2 regions of the Pseudomonas sp. ABa2 genome follow, and region 2 is predicted to be linked to the other one. Evidence: predicted binding sites of a transcription regulator. Region 2 holds the regulator's gene; the other holds the start of a gene.
What was found. Region 2 encodes FliA, which starts transcription of late flagellar genes. Its sites were predicted from a motif close to CTAAAGTTTNNNNNNNNNNNGCCGNTAA; they were not measured.
Positions count from the first base shown of each region.

Region 1 (6,851 bases), 2.5 Mb from region 2:
GATTTTGACCGATCCTCCTCTGGCAGCAGCAGGTATTCCTTGATCGCGTCCACCAGCGGCTGCGGGTCGATGCCCAGCAGGTTGTGCAGTTCGTTGTCGGGGTACAGCGACTTGTAGCGTGGCGGGCCGTCCACCTGCGGGGCGAGGACGAACAGGCTGCTCGGCAGGTCGCCGGCCTGCAGGCTGACCAGGGTGCTCCAGGGCTCCAGCGCTTCGGCCAGGCGGGCGATGCCATTCTGGCGCATCTGGTTGGTGCGCGCGCAGCCGAGCAGCAGGGCGGTCAGATAGCACTGCTCGGTGCTCAGGCCGGGCGAGCGGCGCGCCAGCGGATCGCGGATCGCCTGGCGCTGCAGGCGCTGCTCGCTGGCGATCTGATACAGCTGGTGCAGTTCCAGCCACAGGCCTTCGGGCACCGGGCAGTACAGCTGGCTCGCGCGGATCAGCGGGCTGCACAGGCTGTGGCTGGCGCGCTGCAGGGCAACAGCGAGCAACTGGTCGCGCTCCTTGCCGCTGCGCGCCATGGCCCGCGAGATGATCAGCTTGTAGCCGACGGCCAGGTGGTTCTGCAGCGCCTGGCACAGGTTGGCGACCTTGCGCGGGCGTTCGTCGAGGACGATGGCCTGGTTGAGGAAGTGGCGTTCCAGGTGCTGGCAGACGAAGTGCACTTCCGGGCGAAGCAGCTCCAGCAGTTGCAGGCGGTTTTCCGAAGGGGTGAGGAATTGGTTGAGTTCCACCAGGCTCTGGTACAGCTGGCGCGCGGTCTCACCGATGTTGGCCTTGGGCAGGGCGGCGAGCCAGCGCTTGAGGTCACGGGGGCTGCCGTCGCAGAAGCTCAGGCTTTGCTTGCTCGGGGTGGGGACACGCAACAGCAGTAGGTGGGGACTCTGTTTATCCATCAAACTCGGATACTCCGGCCACGCAAAAGCTAGCGGCTCTCGTAATAGTCTTTCGAACTCTAGCAGCATCTCGCCGCGGTCGCAGCCCATCCCGGGGACGGGCGGCCGTGCCAGAGTACGCAACTATGACCAGGCGGTCTGCGACCGGGTTCAGTGCCGCGGCGTCGCTCAGGCCTCGGCGTGGCCCAGCAGCTGGCCCATGCGCACGGCGCTGCCGGCGCCCAGTTCGGCGGCCCACTGCACCTGCTGCGGGCCGAACAGCACGATGGCGGTGGAGCCCAGCTTGAAGCGACCGAGTTCGGCGCCCTTGGCCAGTTCGATCGGTGCGCGCGCGGCGGAGTCGTAACGGGTGCTCTTCAGCTCGCGCTTGGGCGGGGTGACCAGGCCGGCCCAGACCGTCTCGACGCTGGCGACTATCATCGCGCCGACCAGCACCACCGCCATCGGCCCGCGCTCGGTGTCGAACAGGCAGACCACCCGCTCGTTGCGGGCGAACAGCTCGGGCACGTTCTCCGCGGTGGTCTGGTTGACCGAGAACAGCCGCCCCGGCACATAGACCATCTCTCGCAGTGTCCCCGCCAGCGGCATATGCACGCGGTGGTAGTCCTTGGGCGACAGGTACACGGTGGCGAACTGGCCGCCCATGAAGGGCGCGGCGCGCTCGGCGTCGCCGCCGAGCAGTTCGACGGCGCTGAAGCTGTGGCCCTTGGCCTGGAACAGGCGGCCGTGCTCGATGGCGCCGAGCTGGCTGATGGCGCCGTCGGCCGGGCAGAGGATGGCGCCGGGGGTCTCGTCCAGCGGGCGGGCGCCGTCCTTCAGGGCGCGGGTGAAGAAGGCGTTGAAGTGCTCGTAGGTGCGCAGGTCCTCGACCTTGGCTTCGCTCATGTTTACCTGGTAGCGCTTGGCGAACCAGGTGATCAGCGGGTTCTTCAGCCAGCCGATGCGGCATTCGGCGACGCAGCCGATCAGCCGCGACAGCAGGTGGTGGGGCAGCAGGTACTGGCTAAGGATAAACAGGCGTTGTTTCATCGTGTGTCCTTGAGGGTTCGGAGCCGGTGCTGAGGCAGCCGGCGCGTGCAGCTGATTGGCGTCCGGGTTCAGCGCTCGATCGGGGTATCGGGCAGGTTGCCCCACTCGGCCCAGGAGCCGGCGTAGGCCTTGACCCGCGGATAGCCCAACGCCTTGGCCACCACGTAGGTGAAGCCGGAGCGGCGGTGGGTCTGGCAGTGGGTGATCACTTCCTTGTCGGGGGTGATGCCCAGATCCTGCAGCACTTCGGCGATGTCGTCGCGGATGCGCAGGCCGCGCTGCGGATCCATGCCGGCGGTCCACTCGAAGTTGACCGCACCGGGGATATGGCCGCCGCGCGCCGAGCTGAGTTTCTCGCCACGGTATTCGTCCGCGCCGCGGGCGTCCCAGATCGCCAGGTCGGCGGCGCCCAGGCGCGCCTGCACATAGTCGCAGCTGGCCGTCGGCTCGTCGTGCAGGGTCAGCGCCACCGGCGTGTGCCGCGCCGGCGGGCTGTCCTGGCTCAGTGCGCGGCCCTCGCCGATCCAGGCCTGCAGGCCGCCATTGAGGAAGTGGTAGCGGCTGTGGCCGATCACGTCGAGCAGCCAGATGAAGCGCCCGGCCCAGGGGCCGCCCTCGTCGTCGTAGACCACGTAGGTGGCGTCCGGACGATGGCCCAGTTCGGTGAACAGCGCTTCGAGCTGCGCCTGTGGCGGGATCAGGCCGGGGGCGGGCGGGCGGCCCAGCTGGGTGCGCTTGCTGTCGACCCAGCGCGCGCCGGGGATATGCCCGGCGGCATAGCGCGCCGCGCCGCTGAGGTCGACCAGGATCAGCTCGGCGGCGTCCAGGCGGCTGGCCAGCTCGGCGGGCTCGATCACCAGGGGCAGGTTGGCGAAGGCGGACATGGAGGCCTCCTCGAATGAAAAGAGGCCGATTGTAGCGGAAAGGGCTAGCGCCCGCGCCTGGCGAAGCTGGCCAGGGCGCGCTCGATGCATTGCACGGTTTTACCGAAGGCCTGCAGGCCGAGCTCGTTGAACAGCTGGCCGCCCTGGTCGGCGACCAGCAGCATGACCACCCGGCCATTGCTGGCCAGCGAGCGCAGCAGCAGGTGTTCGCCGGGGAACAGCGCCTTCAGGCTGCCCGGCAGCAGGGCGGAGAACTGGGCGATATTGGCCGGGCTCAGGCGCAGCTGACCGGGTTCGGCGAGCAGCCGGCGCAGCACCTGGCTGTGCGCCGGGTCCAGGCTCAGGGCGCTGGCGCCCGGCTCCAGCCCCGCCTGCTGCTGGGCCTGCAGGCGGCTGTGCTGACGATCGGCGAGTAGCAGCAGTACCCGGTTCAGGCCGCAGGCTTGCACGGCGTCGCGGGCGCAGGCGGTCAGCTGCAGGACGTTGGCGAAGGCGCTGGGCTCAGCCAGCAGGCGGGCGCAGTGCTGGCGCCAGGCGTCGAGGGCGTCGCTTCTGGGCGCCGGCGCCGGGCTGCGTGACGGGTTGAGGCGACGGGCGTCCCAGGGCCAGAGCAGGGCCTGGGCCGGGTGCCAGAGCTGGGCGTCGTGGTTCAGGCGGGCGCTGCTCACCGCGTGTCGGTGCACTTCCTGCTGCACCTCGGCCAGCGGCAGCTGCAGGTAGAGCCCGGTCAGGCGCTGCCAGCGCAGGCTGTGCGGGGCGTTCCAGGCCTGGTGCGCCGACAGCGCCAGGCCGTTGGCCAGCAGCACGCAGTTGCTCGGCTGGGTCAGCCAGCGGCGCAAGGGGATGTCGGCATCAAGCAACTGCTGCTGGTGCAGCGGGTGCTGGTTGTCGCGGGCGATATGCAGCGCCTTGACCAGCAGGCGGCGGTCGCGCTCCAGCAGGCGGTAGCCCTGCACTATCCACTCCGGCAGGCGCCAGCGTTCGGCCAGTTGCAGGCACAGCTGCAGCAGCGGTACGCCGAGCAGCTCCTGCTCCACCTTGGTCGGCCGCTCGCCCTTGACCAGGACGCGCTGCTCCCAGGCCTCGAACAGCTGCGGATGGGCACATAGCAGCGGCCAGAGCGGGGCGAGAAACAGCAGGCTGCAGCCGTGCAGTTCGTTCCACAGGCGCGCCAGACGTGCGCCGAACAGGCCGCGCGCCTGTTGGCTGGCATGCTGGCTGATCAGCAGGAGTTGGCGCAGGGCCAGCGCGATTTCCCCTGCCGGCAGGGCGGGGGCCTGGTTGAGCAGGGTTTCGCAGCGCTTCAGGCCGAGGCGGGCCAGCGCCGTCTCCAGGCTGTCGGCCGGGTCGCTGAGGGTGCCGCCGGCCTGGTTGGCCTCGCGCAGCACCTGCAGGGCAAAGGTCGGGCTGAGTTCGATCGCCTCGGCGATCTCGCCCCAGGTGCGACGCCCGTCGCCGAGGGTGCGCCGCAGGCGTGCATGCTGCTCCTGCTCGATCGGCAGGGGCAGCTTGGCCAGCTGGTGCAGCCAGGCGTCGAGGGTGCGTGGCAGGGGCTTTGGCGTCGACATGTGAGTTGAGCCGAACTGGCTTTTGACCTTAACTGGCTATAGTCTGGCGTATAAGTTCCGATAATTAGAAGGGTTGTTTTTAATAACCCTCTCTCTTGGCTCTGCAAGCACTCTTCTATGGCAAAAATCATCGGCATCATCGTGGTTCTGGGCTGCGTCTTCGGCGGCTTCGTCCTGTCCGGCGGGCAGTTCATGGCGCTCGTTCATCCCTACGAAGTGCTGATCATCGGTGGTGCGGCGCTGGGCGGCTTCCTCCAGGCCAACCCGGGCAGCATGTTTATGACGGTATTCAAGAAGTCGGTGAGCATGTTCGGCACCCGCTTCACCCACACCTATTACCTGGAAGTGCTCAAGCTGCTCTACGAGATCCTCAACAAGAGCCGCCGCGAAGGCATGATGGCCATCGAGGCGGACATCGAGGACCCCAACGCCAGCCCGATCTTCAGCAAGTACCCAGGGGTGCTCAAGGACGCGCGGATGACCGCCTTCATCTGCGACTACCTGCGCATCATGTCCTCCGGCAACATGGCCCCGCACGAGCTGGAGGGTCTGTTCGACATGGAGCTGGCCAGCCTCAAGGAGGATGTGGAGCACCCCGCCCATGCGGTGGCCAAGGTCGCCGATGGCCTGCCGGCGATGGGTATCGTCGCCGCGGTGCTGGGCATCGTCATCACCATGTCGATCCTCGCCGAGGCGGACAACGCGCAGATTGGCGAGAAGGTCGCTACCGCGCTGGTCGGCACCTTCCTCGGCATCCTCGCCTCCTATGGCTTTTTCGGCCCGCTGTCGGTGGCGCTGGAGCACGACGCCAAGGAGGAGGTCAACCTTTACGAGGCGATCAAGGCGACCCTGGTGGCCTCGGCCTCGGGCATGCCGCCGAGCCTGGCGGTGGAGTTCGGCCGCAAGGTGCTGTTCCCGGCGCACCGGCCGAGCTTCACCGAGCTCGAACAGGCCATGCGCGGCAACTAAGCCATGGAAAACAACCAGCCGATCATCGTCAAACGCGGCAAGAAGCGCGCCGGCGGGCACCACGGCGGCGCCTGGAAGATCGCCTTCGCCGACTTCGCCACGGCCATGATGGCGTTCTTCCTGGTGATGTGGTTGATGTCCTCGGCCACCCCGGAGCAGAAGAAGGCCATTTCCGGTTACTTCCAGGACCCCATCGGCTTCACCGAGAGCGCCAGCCCGCACGCCATCGATCTCGGCGGCACGCCGACGCCGGCGCCGGATCGCACCCTCAATCCGGAAATCCAGGATCAGCCCGACAGCCAGGACGTGGAGATCGACGCCGACCAGGTCGAGACCCTGGCCGACAAGCTGGAGCGTGAGCGCCTGGAACTGCTGCTGCAGGAACTGCAGAACAAGGTAGACGAGAACCCCGAGCTGCAGCGCTTCAAGGACCAGATCCTGTTCGAGATCACCCAGGACGGCCTGCGCATCCAGATCATGGACGCCGAGAACCGGCCGATGTTCGCCCTCGGCAGCGCCGAGCTGCAGCCCTATTTCGAGGACATCCTGCTGGCCATGGCCGACACCATTCGCACGGTGCCGAACAAGATCAGCGTCAGCGGCCACACCGACGCCAAACCCTTCGTCGGTCGCGGCGATTTCGGCAACTGGGAGCTGTCGGCCAATCGCGCCAACGCTGCGCGGCGCACCCTGATCGCCGGCGGCTATGCCGACGAGCAGGTGGCGCGGGTGGTCGGTTACGCCTCTTCGGCCCTGTTCGACCGCGACGACCCCTTCAATCCGGTCAACCGGCGCATCGACATCATCGTGCTGACCAAGAAGGCGCAGCGCGCCATCGAGGGCGAGCAGGGCAGCGACGAAGCGCCGCCGGCACCTGCCGAGGCCGCACCGGAGGCGACCGGCGCGCCCGGCGCTGCCGACGAGCCGCTGCCGGGCGAGCAGGTGCGCGAGCGCTTGAACATCTTCGAGGACGGCGCGCTGCAGTTCGATCGGCCGGTCGACCAGTAGGCCTCGGCCCCCCGCTTACTGGCGCACGTCGGCGCCGCTCAATACTCGTCTTCGGGCAGGCTGGCGAGAATATGCCGGTAGCTGGCCATGCGCTGCGGCTGGATGCGTCCTTCCTCCAGGGCCAGGAGCAGCGCGCAACCCGGCTCGCGGTCGTGCTTGCAGTCGCGGAAGCGGCAGCGCCCGAGCAAGTCGTGAAATTCGATAAAGCCGGCTTCCACGTCATCCCTGCTGACGTGGCCGAGACCGAACTCGCGGATGCCGGGCGAGTCGATCAGCTGGCCGCCGCCAGGGAAGTGGAACAGCCGCGCGGTGGTGGTGGTGTGGGTGCCCTTGCCGGTCAGCTCCGACAGCGCGCCGACGCGGGTATCGACCCCGGGCAGCAGGCTGTTGACCAGCGACGACTTGCCCACCCCGGACTGGCCGACAAACACGCTGACGTGGCCGTCCAGGCGCTTCTTCAGCTGCTCCATGCCGTCGCCCTGATGAGCCGAGACCTC
Region 1 is NZ_CM155239.1:4,563,681-4,570,531, reverse strand. Features, by position in the region: gene AC1G9C_RS22185 (molecular chaperone) at 1-896, opposite strand, end outside; gene asd (archaetidylserine decarboxylase) at 1,065-1,925, opposite strand; gene AC1G9C_RS22175 (rhodanese-like domain-containing protein) at 1,994-2,809, opposite strand; gene AC1G9C_RS22170 (HDOD domain-containing protein) at 2,854-4,377, opposite strand; gene motA (flagellar motor stator protein MotA) at 4,495-5,346, shown strand; gene motB (flagellar motor protein MotB) at 5,350-6,354, shown strand; gene rsgA (small ribosomal subunit biogenesis GTPase RsgA) at 6,393-6,851, opposite strand, start outside.
Region 1: motA (flagellar motor stator protein MotA) is a predicted target of FliA. The motif match lies at 4,414-4,441, and genes of this name have one in related genera.

Region 2 (6,851 bases):
CGCTGCTCGCCGCCGCCACCGGGACGGCCGGCGCTGGCGCTTCGACCGCACCGGCGAACTGGCCCTTGCCGTGCAACTGGTCGAGCAACGCCTCGAATTCGTCGTCGGTGATTTCGTCGCCGGCCGGCGCCGCGACGGCCGCGACCGCCACGGCCGCGCCGACGGAGCTCTCAGCCGCCGCGGAGAACTGGCCCTTGCCGTGCAGCTGGTCGAGCAGAGATTCGAATTCGTCGTCGGTGATCTCGTCGCTGGCCGCCACGCTGTCGCCGGCCGGCGCTTCGCCGAGGGCATCGAGCAGCTGCTCGAACTCGCTGTCGGTGATGTCGCCGGAGGCGGCGGCTTCGGACTTCGGCGCGGCAGCCGGCGCCACGGCGGCGGGCTCGGCACCAGCCGGCTCGGCCAGCCGCGACAGCGCCGCCAGCAGCTCGGCCGACGCCGGGGTCGGCTCGCTGCGCTCGCGCACCTGGCCGAACATGCCGTTGACCGCATCCAGGGCTTCGAGCACCACGTCCATCAGCTCGGCGTCGACGCGTCGCTCACCCTTGCGCAGGATGTCGAAGACGTTCTCGGCGATATGACAGCACTCCACCAGCTCGTTGAGCTGGAGGAATCCAGCCCCGCCCTTGACGGTATGGAAACCGCGGAAAATGGCGTTGAGCAGGTTCATGTCGTCCGGGCGGCTTTCCAGCTCGACCAACTGTTCGGACAACTGTTCGAGGATCTCGCCGGCCTCTACCAGGAAGTCCTGGAGGATTTCTTCATCGGCGCCGAAGCTCATAGGGGGGAACTCCTTAGAATCCTAGACTGGACAGCAGGTCGTCGACATCGTCCTGACTGGAGGCGACGTCATCACGCTTATCGGCATGAATCTGCGGACCTTCACCCCGAGATGGCTCTTTTAATTTTTCCTGTTCGGCGCGCAGCTGCTCATGGTCGTGCTGAATGCCGGCGAAACGGTCGACCTGACTGGCCATCAGCACCAGTTTGAGCAGGTTGCTTTCCACCTCGGTGACCAACTGGGTGACGCGCTTGATCACCTGCCCGGTGAGGTCCTGGTAGTCCTGCGCCAGCAGAATGTCGTTGAGGTGGCCGGACAGCTTGCTGCTGTCGCGCTCGCTGCGGGCGAGGAACAGCTCGATACGCTTGGCCAGCTCACGAAAGCCCTCGGCGCCCATCTCCCGGCGCATGAAGCGGCCCCATTCGGCGCTCAGGCTCTGCGCTTCGTCGCTGAGGTCGTTGACCAGCGGTGCGCTCTGCTCGACCAGGTCCATGGTGCGATTGGCCGCCTTCTCGGTCATGGTGACCACGTAATTCAGGCGTTCGGTGGCATCGGCAATCTGCGACAGCTCCTGGGCATGCGGCATGCGCGGATCGAGCTGGAAGTTGACGATGGCGTTGTGCAGCTCGCGGGTCAGCTTGCCGACCTCGTGGTACAGGCCGCGGTCGCGGACCTTGTTGAGCTCGTTGATCAGTTGTACCGCGGCGCCGAAGTTGCCTTTTTCCAGGCTGTCGACCAACTCGCGGGCGTTGCTTTTCAGGGTCGACTCGAGGTCGCCCAAGATGGAGTCATCGTGTTCCATAGCACCCTCGCGGCCGACATCAGCCGTTGACCCGCTCGAAGATCTTCTCGATCTTTTCCTTCAGCACCTGGGCGGTGAAGGGTTTGACCACATAGCCGTTCACGCCGGCCTGGGCCGCCTCGATGATCTGATCGCGCTTGGCCTCGGCGGTGACCATCAGCACCGGCAGGTGCTTGAGGCGCTCGTCGGCGCGCACCGCACGCAGCAGGTCGATGCCGGTCATGCCGGGCATGTTCCAGTCGGTCACCAGGAAGTCGAAACTGCCGCTCTGCAGCATGGGCAGCGCCGAGGTGCCATCGTCGGCCTCTGCGGTGTTGGTGAAACCCAAATCACGCAAGAGGTTCTTGATGATCCGTCGCATCGTCGAGAAATCGTCAACGATGAGGATTTTCATGTTCTTGTCCAAGTCGACCTCCGTACAGTCCCAAACGTATTGCGCTCGGCAATACGCCCTTTAATCGTGAAACCGGCCAGCCCTCAGCTGGCGCGCCACTCGCCCAGGCGCGCGCGCAGACGCGCGGCGCATTGGCTGTGCAACTGGCTGACGCGCGACTCGCTGACCCCCAGCACTTCGCCGATTTCCTTCAAGTTCAGTTCTTCATCGTAATACAGCGCCAGCACCAGGCGTTCGCGCTCCGGCAGCCCGGCGATGGCCTCGGCCAGGGCCGCCTGGAAGCGTTCGTCTTCGAGGTCCCGCGAAGGTTCGAGGTGGGTGTGCCCGGCGTCTTCGTGCAGCCCGCCGTGCTCGCCGTCCTGCAACAGGTCGTCGAAACTGAACAGGCGGCTGCCCAAAGTGTCGCCAAGGATGCCGTAGTAATCTTCCAGACTCAATTGGAGTTCGGCCGCAACCTCCTGATCTTTAGCGTCGCGCCCGGTTCTCGCTTCCACGACGCGGATCGCGTCGCTGACCATGCGGCTGTTGCGGTGCACCGAACGGGGCGCCCAGTCGCCCTTGCGCACTTCGTCGAGCATGGAGCCGCGGATGCGGATGCCGGCGAAGGTTTCGAAGCTGGCACCCTTGCTGGAGTCGTATTTACGCGAGGCCTCGAGCAGGCCGATCATGCCGGCCTGGATCAGGTCGTCGACCTGCACGCTGGCCGGCAGACGGGCCAGCAGGTGATAGGCGATACGTTTGACCAGAGGCGCATAGCGCTCGATCAACTGGTGCTGCGAATCCTGCGCCTGCGCCTTGTTGTACATACGAAGTCCAGAAGCTGCTGTCATACGGCGCTGTCTGCCGTCGGTTGCTGCACCAGACGTTCGACGAAAAACTCCAGATGGCCGCGGGGGTTGGCCGGCAGCGGCCAGGTATCGACCTTCTGGGCTATCGCCTTGAACGCCAGGGCGCACTTGGATCGTGGGAAGGCTTCGTAGACGGCGCGCTGCTTCTGCACGGCCTTGCGCACGCACTCGTCGTAGGGCACGGCGCCGACGTACTGCAGGGCGACGTCGAGGAAGCGATCGGTCACCTTGGTCAGCTTAGCAAAGAGGTTGCGCCCTTCCTGCGGGCTGTGGGCCATGTTGGCCAGCACGCGGAAGCGGCTGATGCCGTGGTCGCGGTTGAGCAGCTTGATCAGCGCGTAGGCATCGGTGATCGAGGTCGGCTCGTCGCACACCACCACCAGGATCTCCTGGGCGGCGCGGACGAAGCTGACCACCGCATCGCCGATGCCAGCGGCGGTGTCGATCACCAGCACGTCGAGATTCTCGCTGATCTCGCTGAACGCCTGGATCAGCCCCGCGTGCTGCATCGGCGAGAGGTTGACCATACTCTGCGTGCCGGACGCCGCCGGCACGATGCGGATGCCGCCCGGCCCCTGCAGCAGCACGTCGCGCAGGTCGCACTCGCCGCTGATCACATCGGCCAGGGTGCGCTTGGGCGCCAGCCCCAGCAGAACGTCGACGTTGGCCAGGCCGAGGTCGGCGTCCATCAGCATCACCCGCCGACCGAGATCGGCCAGGGCCATGGACAGATTCACCGACACATTGGTCTTGCCGACGCCACCCTTGCCGCCGGTCACCGCGATCACCTGTACGGGATGCATACCCATGTTTTCTACACACCTTGTCTAACTTCGACTTGGCCATCCGGCCGTTCACTCCGGCGACGGTGTCGCCCGAGGGTGCAACATTCTCTTCTCGCTGCCTCAGCCGGCGCGTCGCGCCGGGCTCTGGTAGAGCCCGGCGAACAGCTGCGCCATGGCGTCCTCGCTCGGCTCCTCGGCGGCCTGCAGGCCCACCGCGCGGCTGACCAGCTGGTGGCTGCGCGGCACCTGCAGATCGTCCGGAATCCGCGGGCCGTCGGCGACATAGGCTACCGGCAGATGCTGGCTTATAGCCAGGCCTAAAGCCTCGCCCAGGCTGGCGGCTTCGTCCAGCTTGGTCAGTATGCAGCCTGCCAGGCCGCAGCGCTTGTAACTATGGTAGGCGGCCTTGAGCACTTGGCTCTGGCTGGTGGCCGCCAGGACCAGGTAATTCTTCGCCTGCAGGCCGCGCGCCGCCAGGCTCTCCAGCTGCAGGCGCAGCGCCGGGTCGTTGCCCGGCAGACCTGCGGTGTCGATCAGTACCACGCGTTTCTTCGCCAGTGGCGCCAGGGCCTGCAGCAGCGACTGGCCGGGGTCGACCTGGGTCACCGACACGCCGAGGATGCGGCCCAGGGTCTTGAGCTGCTCCTGCGCGCCGATGCGATAGCTGTCCATGCTGACCAGGGCGACCTGCTGCGCGCCGTGCTTAAGCACGTAACGGGCCGCCAGCTTGGCCAGGGTGGTGGTCTTGCCCATGCCGGCGGGGCCGACCAGGGCGATCACCCCACCCTCTTCCAGCGGCTCGATTTTCGGCGTCTTGATCGCGTGGGCCAGGTAGGCCAGCAGCATGCGCCAGGCCTGGCGCGGCTCGGCGACGTCGGCGACCTTGTTCAGCAGCGCCTGCGACAGCTCGGCAGACAGGCCCATGCGCTGCAGCCGGCGCCAGAGGTTGGCCTGTTGCGGGCGGCGGGTCTGCAGCTGGCCCCAGGCGATGGAGCCGAGCTGCATTTCGATCAGTTCGCGCAGGCCGTGCAGTTCGAAGCGCATGGCGTCCAGCGCGCGCGGATCGACCGCAGGCTGCACCGGTGCAGGCTCGGCCGGGCGCTGCGGCTTGACCGGGGTGGCCGGCAATTCCGGCGCCACCAGCGACTCGTTGGCGAACAGCTGGCGATCCTTGCCGGCGTCCTGCTCGGCACGGGTAGCCAGTTCGGCCTGGGCGCTGGCGATGCGCGCCTGGGTCTTGCGCAGCTCGGCTTCCAGGGCCGGGTTCGGCCGTACCGGCGCCGGCGTCACCTGGTAATCCAGCGCAGCGGTCAGCTCGACGCCGCCGGCCACCCGGCGATTGCCGATGATCGCGGCATCGGCGCCCAGCTCGTCTCGCACCAGTTTCATGGCGGCCCGCATATCGGCGGCGAAGAAGCGTTTGACCTGCATGACCCTTTACCTCAGTTCTGGCCCACAGTGGCGACTATGGTGACCTGCTTGTTGTCCGGAATTTCCTGGTAGGCCAGCACGTGCATGCTGGAGACCGCCAACCGCGCGAAGCGCGACAACATCGCCCGAATCGGCCCGGCCACCAGCAGGATCACCGGCTTGCCGAGCATTTCCTGGCGCTGCGCTGCTTCCACCAGGGAACGCTGCAGCTTCTCGGCCATGCCCGGTTCGAGGAGGATGCCATCCTCGCTGCCCTGACCGGCCTTCTGCAGGCTATTGAGCAATATCTGTTCCAACCTGGGCTCGAGAGTGATCACAGGCAGCTCCGGCTCTAGTCCCACGATGCTTTGCACGATGGCGCGGGCCAGCGACACACGAACGGCGGCGACCATCGCGGCGGGATCTTGACTCTTCGGCGCGACGTTGGCGATCGCCTCGGCGATGGTGCGGATGTCGCGCACCGGCACCTGCTCCTGCAGCAGCGCCTGCAGCACCTTGAGCAGGGTCGACAGCGACACCAGCCCCGGCACCAGTTCCTCGGCCAGCTTCGGCGAGCTCTTGGCCAGCAGCTGCATGAGTTGCTGCACTTCCTCGTGCCCCAGCAGCTCATGGGCGTGCTTGTGCAGTATCTGGTTGAGGTGGGTGGCGACCACGGTGCTGGCGTCGACCACGGTATAGCCCAGCGACTGCGCCTGGTCGCGCTGGCTGGGGTCGATCCACACCGCCTCCAGGCCGAACGCCGGATCCTTGGCGGCGATGCCGTTGAGCGGGCCGAACACCTGGCCGGGGTTGATCGCCAGCTCGCGGTCCGGGTAGACCTCGGCCTCGGCCACGCTGACGCCCATCAGGGTCAAGCGGTAGGCGTTGGGCGCCAGGTCGAGGTTGTCGCGGATATGCACCGAGGGCATGAGAAAGCCCATCTCCTGCGAGAGCTTCTTGCGCACCCCCTTGATCCGCGCCAGCAGCTGCCCCCCCTGGTTGCGATCGACCAGCGGAATCAGCCGGTAGCCGACCTCCAGGCCGACCATGTCCACCGGAGTGACGTCGTCCCAGCCCAGCTCCTTGACCTCCTGCGCCTTCTGCGCCGGCAGCAGCTCCTGCTGGCGCTGCACTTCCCTGACCTCCTCTTCCTTGGTCTTGCGCTGCTTGTTGGCGATCCAGTAGGCGGCGCCGGCGGCCACCAGGCCCAGGCTGATAAAGGAGAAATGCGGCATGCCGGGCACCAGGCCCATGGTGATCATGATCGCCGCCGCCACCGCCAGCGCGCGCGGCGAAGCGAACATCTGCCGATTGACCTGGGCGCCCATGTCCTCGGAGGTGGACACCCGGGTCACCATCACCGCGGCGGCGGTGGACAGCAGCAGGGAGGGAATCTGCGCCACCAGGCCGTCGCCGATGGTCAGCAGGGTGTAGACCTTGCCCGCCTCGGCGAACGGCAGGCCGTGCTGCAGCACGCCGATGGCGATACCGCCGATCAGGTTGATGAACAGAATCAGCAGGCCGGCGATGGCGTCGCCGCGGACGAACTTGCTGGCACCGTCCATCGAGCCGTAGAAATCGGCCTCCTGGGCCACCTCGCTGCGGCGCTTCTTGGCCTCGGCCTGATCGATCAGGCCGGCATTGAGGTCGGCGTCGATGGCCATCTGCTTGCCGGGCATGGCGTCCAGGGTGAAACGCGCGCTGACCTCGGAGATGCGCCCGGCGCCCTTGGTGACCACCACGAAGTTGATGATCATGAGGATGGCGAACACCACGATACCGACCACGTAGTTGCCGCCGATCACCACCTCGCCGAAGGCCTGGATCACCTGCC
Region 2 is NZ_CM155239.1:1,863,604-1,870,454, reverse strand. Features, by position in the region: gene AC1G9C_RS09240 (chemotaxis protein CheA) at 1-778, opposite strand, end outside; gene AC1G9C_RS09235 (protein phosphatase CheZ) at 792-1,580, opposite strand; gene AC1G9C_RS09230 (chemotaxis response regulator CheY) at 1,600-1,974, opposite strand; gene fliA (RNA polymerase sigma factor FliA) at 2,058-2,804, opposite strand; gene fleN (flagellar synthesis regulator FleN) at 2,801-3,631, opposite strand; gene flhF (flagellar biosynthesis GTPase FlhF) at 3,728-5,038, opposite strand; gene flhA (flagellar biosynthesis protein FlhA) at 5,050-6,851, opposite strand, start outside.